Regions from separate parts of the Xanthomonas theicola genome, predicted to be linked through region 1. Evidence: riboswitches for the same ligand, from Rfam matches in the RefSeq annotation. Region 1 holds a riboswitch; the other holds the start of a gene.
The links. A riboswitch is a leader RNA that binds a small molecule or an ion and turns the genes downstream of it on or off. The one in region 1 is predicted to bind cobalamin.
Positions count from the first base shown of each region.

Region 2: linked by a shared signal. The riboswitch ahead of btuB (TonB-dependent vitamin B12 receptor) and the one ahead of G4Q83_RS21415 (ribonucleoside-diphosphate reductase subunit alpha) in region 1 are both predicted to bind cobalamin.

Region 1 is NZ_CP049017.1:4,592,311-4,595,715, reverse strand. Features, by position in the region: gene G4Q83_RS21415 (ribonucleoside-diphosphate reductase subunit alpha) at 1-2,027, opposite strand, end outside; cobalamin riboswitch at 2,208-2,428, opposite strand; gene G4Q83_RS21410 (organic hydroperoxide resistance protein) at 2,739-3,170, opposite strand; gene G4Q83_RS21405 (MarR family winged helix-turn-helix transcriptional regulator) at 3,282-3,405, opposite strand, start outside.
Region 2 is NZ_CP049017.1:676,236-679,640, reverse strand. Features, by position in the region: gene G4Q83_RS02980 (GAF domain-containing protein) at 1-422, shown strand, start outside; gene G4Q83_RS02975 (TfoX/Sxy family protein) at 419-853, shown strand; cobalamin riboswitch at 880-1,094, shown strand; gene btuB (TonB-dependent vitamin B12 receptor) at 1,207-3,078, shown strand; gene gph (phosphoglycolate phosphatase) at 3,340-3,405, opposite strand, start outside.

The DNA of each region.
Region 1 (3,405 bases):
ATGCTCACCTGCGCGGCCAGTTCCTGCCATTGCGCGCTGTCGTAGCCGCGCTTGCTGAAGTATTCGCCGTTCTGCCAATCGCTGCCCTTGAACACCTTGTAGGCGCCCTTCTCCTTGGCCAGCGCCAGGCTGGCCTGGATGGTCAGGTAGTTGATGCGCTCGTACAGTGCGTCGCAGTAGTCCTCGGCCTGCCTGGAATTCCAGTCGATGCCCTTCTGCGCCAGCAGGTGGTGCCAGCCGAAGGTGCCCAGGCCGATGGCGCGGTACTTCTGGTTGGTGATGGTGGCCTGCGGCACCGGCAGGTCGTTGAGGTCGATGACGTTGTCGAGCATGCGCACCTGCACCCGGATCAGCCGTTCCAGCACGTCGGGCGAGAGCAGGTCCGGCTGCGCGGTGACCGCGCGGCCCAGGTTCACCGAGGACAGGTTGCACACGACGAAGTCGCCGGCCTGCTTGGTGGTCACGATCTGGTCGCCGCTGATCATCTCCTGGATGACCCGGGTCGGACTCATGTTCTGCAGGATCTCGGTGCACAGGTTGCTGGAATAGACCATGCCCTGGTGCTTGTTCGGGTTCATGCGATTGACTTCGTCGCGATAGAACATGAACGGGTTGCCGGTCTCCAGCTGGCTGACCATGATCCGCTTGAGCATGTCGATGGCCTTGACCACCTTGCGGCCGATGCGCTCGTCGGCGACCACGTCCTCGTAGCGGGCGCGGAAGCTGCCTTCGCCGCGCTTCTCGTCGAAGAAGTCCTGCAGGTACCAGCCCTTGACCTCCTTCACCTCGTGCGGGTCGAACAGGTACCACTCGCCGCGGCGTTCCACCGCTTCCATGAAGATGTCCGGCACGCAGACCGCGGTGAACACGTCGTGCGCGCGCAGGCGCTGGTCGCCGTTGTTCAGGCGCAGGTCCAGGAACGCCTCGATGTCGCGGTGCCAGATGTCCAGGTACACGGCGATGGCGCCCTTGCGCTGGCCGAGCTGGTCCACCGACACGGCGGTGTTGTTGAGCTGCTTGATCCACGGCACCACGCCGCCGCTGGAGTTCTTGACCCCGCGGATCGCCGAGCCGGACGAACGCACGTAGCCCAGGTAGGCGCCGACGCCGCCGCCGTGCTTGGACACGCGCGCCACGTCGGTGTTGGAGTCGTAGATGCCCTGCAGGCTGTCGTCGACGGTGTCGATGAAGCAGCTCGACAGCTGCCCGCCGATCTTGCCGGCGTTGGCCAGGGTCGGCGTGGCCACGGTCATGTACAGGTTGGACAGCGCCCAGTAGGCTTCGCCGACCAGCTGCATGCGGCGTTCGCGGCCGCCTTTGCCGGACTTGCCCTCGTCCTGCATCAGGTACAGCGCGATGGTCAGCCAGCGCTCCTGCGGCAGTTCGTAGACCTTGTGCGAGTTGTCGGTGGCCAGGTAGCGCGTGGCCAGCAGGTACAGGCCGTTGTAGGCGAACAGCTTGTCGCGCTCGGGGTCGATCATCCGGCCGGCTTCGGCCAGTTCGTCCTTGGAGTAGTTTTTGAGGATGTCGATCGAGTACACGCAGCGGTCGGCAAGGCTTTCCTGCAGGCCGACGTAGGAGCCGTACTTCTCGCCGGCATCGTAGAAGCGGTTTTTGCTGGCGCGCTTGTACAGGCGGTGCAGGTACAGGCGCGCGGCGAAGTACTCCCACTCCGGCGTGGCGATGTCCACGCGCGACTCGGCCTCGCGGATCAGGTAGTCGACCATCTCGTCGGCCGACAGGCTTTCCTTCTTCTCGACGAAGGCGAACGCCTTGCGCTCGTAGTCGGCCACGTCCAGCTGCGGGAACTCAGCGTGGATCCGGTCCAGGGTGCGCTGCAGGCGCGAGCGGTCGAAGGCCATGCGGCGGTTGCCGCCGTCCTTGACGATCCAGGTCACGGCGCGCTGGTCGTTGCTCGGCTCGGATGGGGTCGCGGCCGCGTCGGGCGGCGCAGCGGCGGCGGCAGTCGCGGCGGCGGCGCTGTCGTCGAGGGAGGAAGCGGCCGGCAGGCTGTGGGTCTGGCTCATGAAGGTCTCCAAGCGTGGTGCACCCGGCGGCCTGACCCCCGCAGGCAGCGGTCCGACCGGATCAGCAGGGTGGGGACGCGGCGCCGCAGCGACCGCGAGGCGCAGGTGCGAGCCTGCGGGCGGTCACCGTTGCACCGACCCTCTCCCCCCCGGAGATGCAACGGTCGGCGCCGCGCTGTGTGCTTCGCGCGGCTGTCGGCAGGTCTCGGGCTTATGGGCACGCGGCCGGTGGCCGGTTCCTGGCCCGTCGCTTCCCAGGGCAAGTGCCCCAGTGCGGGTGACGGGTTCGTTCCCAATTACCGCTGCGGGGCAGCGCCGGCCTGAGCACTCGCGCGCCGCACCGGCTTTCCTTTTGATCCCGCGGCCTGGTGGCCGCTGGAACCGACCACCACAAGATAGTGTGGTCGCCTGGCCGCGTCAACGCTAAATGTAGTTAAAAATGGAAAGCCAAGCCTGGCAACGGTTTGCCGCCGCGGCGCCGCCGGATGCCCGATCCAGGCCGCCGCCACGGTCCGGACGCACGCAGCGGAACGCCGCCGCGGCCCCGACGGCGGCGGCGCGCACGCACTGGCCAGCGCTGCGCCCGCTCCAGCGGGCGTGCGTCCATTAACCACTGCAGGCACCGTGCACGTGGCTGGCGGTACCGCACGGGGCATGCCGCAGCCGGTTCCGCCGCGCCGCGCGCGTGGCGCGGCGTCCGGCACGCGCGACTCAGTCGAGGACGACCAGGTTCACGTCGATGTTGCCGCGGGTCGCGTTGGAGTACGGGCAGACCTGGTGCGCCTTGTCGACCAGCGCCCGCAGTTCCTCGCGCGGCATGCCCGGCACGGCGATGCGCAGTTCCACCGCGATGCCGAAACCGTCGGGGATCTGGCCGATGCCGACGCTGCCTTCGATGCTGATCTGGCCAGGCAACTTCTGCTTTTGCTGCCCGGCCACCGCCTTCATCGCGCCGATGAAGCAAGCCGAATAGCCGGCCGCGAACAACTGCTCCGGATTGGTGCCGTCGCCGCCGGCGCCGCCCAGTTCGCGCGGGGTGGACAGCTTCACGTCCAGCGTCTGGTCGGAGGACACGGCGCGGCCTTCGCGGCCGCCGGTCGCGGTGACATGGGCGGTGTAGAGGATCTGTTCGGGTGAGGCCATGGTGGTTGCTCCTGGTGAGGCGCGTCGCGCCGGTTGATTGATAGCTATTTAATAGCACACGACTTAATTAACGAAACGTCATGGAACGGCGTCAGCTTCGTGGCAACGGCGTCAGCCGCCGCCCAGGTTGCCGCGCAAGGTCTCCACTTGCTGCTTGAGCTGGCGCAGGTCCTGCAGCGAGCACGCCGCCGCGCAGACCACCTGCTCGGGCACCGCGCCGGCCTTGCCGCGCAAT
Region 2 (3,405 bases), 830 kb from region 1:
TGGTCGGCGGCGAGCCCGACCGCATCGCCAATGCCGCCAACCTGGCGGCATTGGTGTACCACGCGCTGCCGCGGCTGAACTGGGTCGGCTTCTATCTATACGACGGCAAGGAACTGGTGGTGGGGCCATTCCAGGGCCTGCCCGCCTGCGTGCGCATTCCGCTGCACAAGGGCGTGTGCGGCGCCGCCGCCAGTAGCGGCCAGACCCAGCGCATCGCCGATGTCGAGGCCTTTCCCGGGCATATCGCCTGCGATGCGGCGTCGCGCTCGGAACTGGTGGTGCCGCTGCTGCGCGATGGCACGTTGGTCGGCGTGTTCGACCTGGACAGTCCGGACCTGGCGCGCTTCGACGAGGATGACCAGCACGGCCTGGAGGCGATCGCCCGGGTCTACGTCGAGGCACTGCGGATGAGCCCGCGATGAGCACCGACAAGCTGCGCAACATCGGCCCCAAGAGCGCGGCCTGGCTGCGCCAGGTCGGCCTGCGCACGCAGCAGGACCTGGCCGCGGCCGGCGCGGTGGGCGCGTTCCTGAAGGTCAGGCGCGCCGGCTTCAAGCCCAGCCTCAATCTGCTGTACTCGCTGGAAGGCGCGCTGACCGGCTGCCACTGGCAGGAACTGCCCGAGGCGCGGCGCATGCAACTGCTCGGCGAACTGGAGACGGCCGCGGCGCAGTTGCCCGCACAGCGCGGCCTGCCGGTGGCCGGACCGGTGGCCACCACCCACTTCGACCGCGACGGCGACCGCAGCGACATGCCCTATGCGGACGACGCGTCCGGCGGCGATGCGTTCGACGCCGAACACGGGGACGAACGCGACGCCGATCGCCACGCCGGCGAGCGCGACGCCGACTGATCCGCGCGCGACCGCGGCGATCGCGTACAATCTCGCCGCTTCAAGGTGACCTGCCGGCCCCGGCCTGCAAGGTTGAAACGGGAAGCCGGTGCGTCTTGCGACAAGGCCGGCGCTGCCCCCGCAACGGTAAGCGATCCGCGCTGACGACTTGCGCCACTGTGCCTGGCATGGGAAGGCGTCGCAGCCGGGAGTTGACTCCCAGATCGCCAGCCCGGAGACCGGCCTTGCAGTCCACTGGTTGCGATGCGGAGGGCGTCGCGGCGTGCCGCGCCGCGTCTGGCGCCGTCCGCTCGCACCTTCCGTTCGCGACTCCTTCGCCGTCACAGCGCGCATCGGCGCGCCGGAGTTGCCCCATGCCGTCCCGCCTGCTTTCGGTCGCGATCGCGTCCGTCCTGTCCCTGCCCTCGCTGGCGCTCGCCGCCGATGCCGCCGCCGACCTGGACCAGGTCCTGGTCACCGCCACCCGCACCCAGATCTCGGTGGAGGACAGCGTGGTCCCGGCGCAGGTCATCGACCGCGCCGAGATCGAGCGCAGCCAGGCGACGTCGCTGGCGCAGCTGCTGCAGGGCCGCGCCGGCATCGGCGTCTCCAACCAGGGCGGGCTGGGCAAGCTGACCACGCTGAGCCTGCGCGGCAGCGAGTCGGACCACGTGCTGGTGCTGGTGGACGGCGTGCGCATCGGCTCGGCCAGCGCCGGCCTGGCCGCGTTCCAGGACCTGCCGTTGAGCCAGATCGAGCGCATCGAGATCGTGCGCGGCCCGCGCTCGAGTCTGTACGGCTCCGATGCGATCGGCGGCGTGATCCAGATCTTCACCCGCCGCGGCGGGCGGGGCCTGCAGCAGAACCTGCACCTGGGCGCCGGCAGCAACGGCCTGCGCGAAGCCAGCGCCGGCTTCAGCAACCGCGGCGAACGCGGCTGGCTGGCGGTGCAGGCCGGCTATCAAGACAGCGACGGCATCAACGCCTGCAACGGCTCGGCCACGCTGTTGGCCGGCTGCTTCGTCGACCAGCCGGACCGCGACGGCTACCGCAACGCCTCGCTCGGCGCGCGCGGCGGCTATGCGCTGAGCGACACCCTGCGCATCGAGGGGCAGGCGCTGAACATCGACAGCCGCAACGAATACGACGGCGACGCGCTGTTCGCCGGCAACGAGGCCGACAATACCCAGCAGGTGTTCGGCGGCAAGCTCGACTGGACCCCGTCCGAGCGCGTGCACGTGGCCGCCCAGCTCGGCCGCAACGCCGACCAGGCCGACAGCGACTACCGCGCCCCCGGCAGCAGCGCGCGCAGTTTCGTCAGCACGTTCGACAGCCGCCGCGACACCGCATCGCTACAGGGCGACTTCGGCTTGGCCGACGGCCATCTGCTCAGCGCCGGCGCCGACTGGCAGCGCGAGGAGGTCAGCGGCACCACCGCCTTCGACGTCGACCGGCGCGACAATACCGGCGTGTTCGCCGAGTACCAGGGCCGCATCGGCACGCAGCAGGTGCAGGCCAGCGTGCGCAGCGACGACAACGAGCAGTTCGGCCAGCACACCACCGGCAGCCTCGGCTGGGGCCTGGCGCTGGAGGGCGGTTTCAAACTCACCGCCAGCGTCGGCACCGGGTTCAAGGCGCCGACCTTCAACGACCTGTACTTCCCGTTCTCCGGCAACCCGCAGCTGAAGCCCGAGCAGTCCAAGAGCGGCAACCTGGGCGTGGCGCAGTACGCCGACGCCTGGAACTGGACCTTCAACGTGTACGAGAACCGCGTCGAGGACCTGATCTCCTACGACGCCGCCACCTTCCTGCCGGTCAACGTGGACCAAGCACGCATCCGCGGCGCCGAGCTGACCGGCTACGCCGCGCTGGCCGGCTGGGAACTGTCGGCGCAGCTGAGCCACACCGATCCGCGCAACCGCAGCGATGGCGGCAACCGCGACAACTGGCTGGCGCGGCGCGCGCACAACACCGCGCGGCTGGACGTGGACCGCGGCTTCGGCGCAGTCAAGCTCGGCGTGACCGCGTTCGGCAGCGGCCACCGCTACGACGACGCGGCCAACAGCGTGCGCGTGGCCGGCTACGGCACGCTGGACCTGCGCGTGGAATACGCGTTCGCGGCGGACTGGACGCTGCAGGCCAAGGCCAGCAACGTGTTCGACCGCGACTACCAGACCGTGAACTGGTACAACCAGCCCGGCCGCGAGTACGCGCTGGCCCTGCGCTACGCGCCGGCGGCACGCTGAGCTGGGAAGGGCTGCGCCACACGGCGCAGCCCTCCACACGAGCACCAATACGCATCCTGTGGGCCAGCCAACGTCGCTACAGCGCTCGGCTGTCGGGAACGCAAGCGCATTCCCAACTCAGGCATTTACAGTTGCTGCGATGCTGTGGGAGCGACTTGAGTCGCGACTGAAGTCGCTCCCACACGTTTTTAGTCGCCTAAAAAAATCCACGGAAAACGCCTCGGCGATACCAGATGGGCTACGTGGGATTGGCAGCCCGCATCACCCCAGCGTCAGCAACTGGCGCATGTCATCCATCAGCAGCACCACACCGACCGTGGCCAGGTC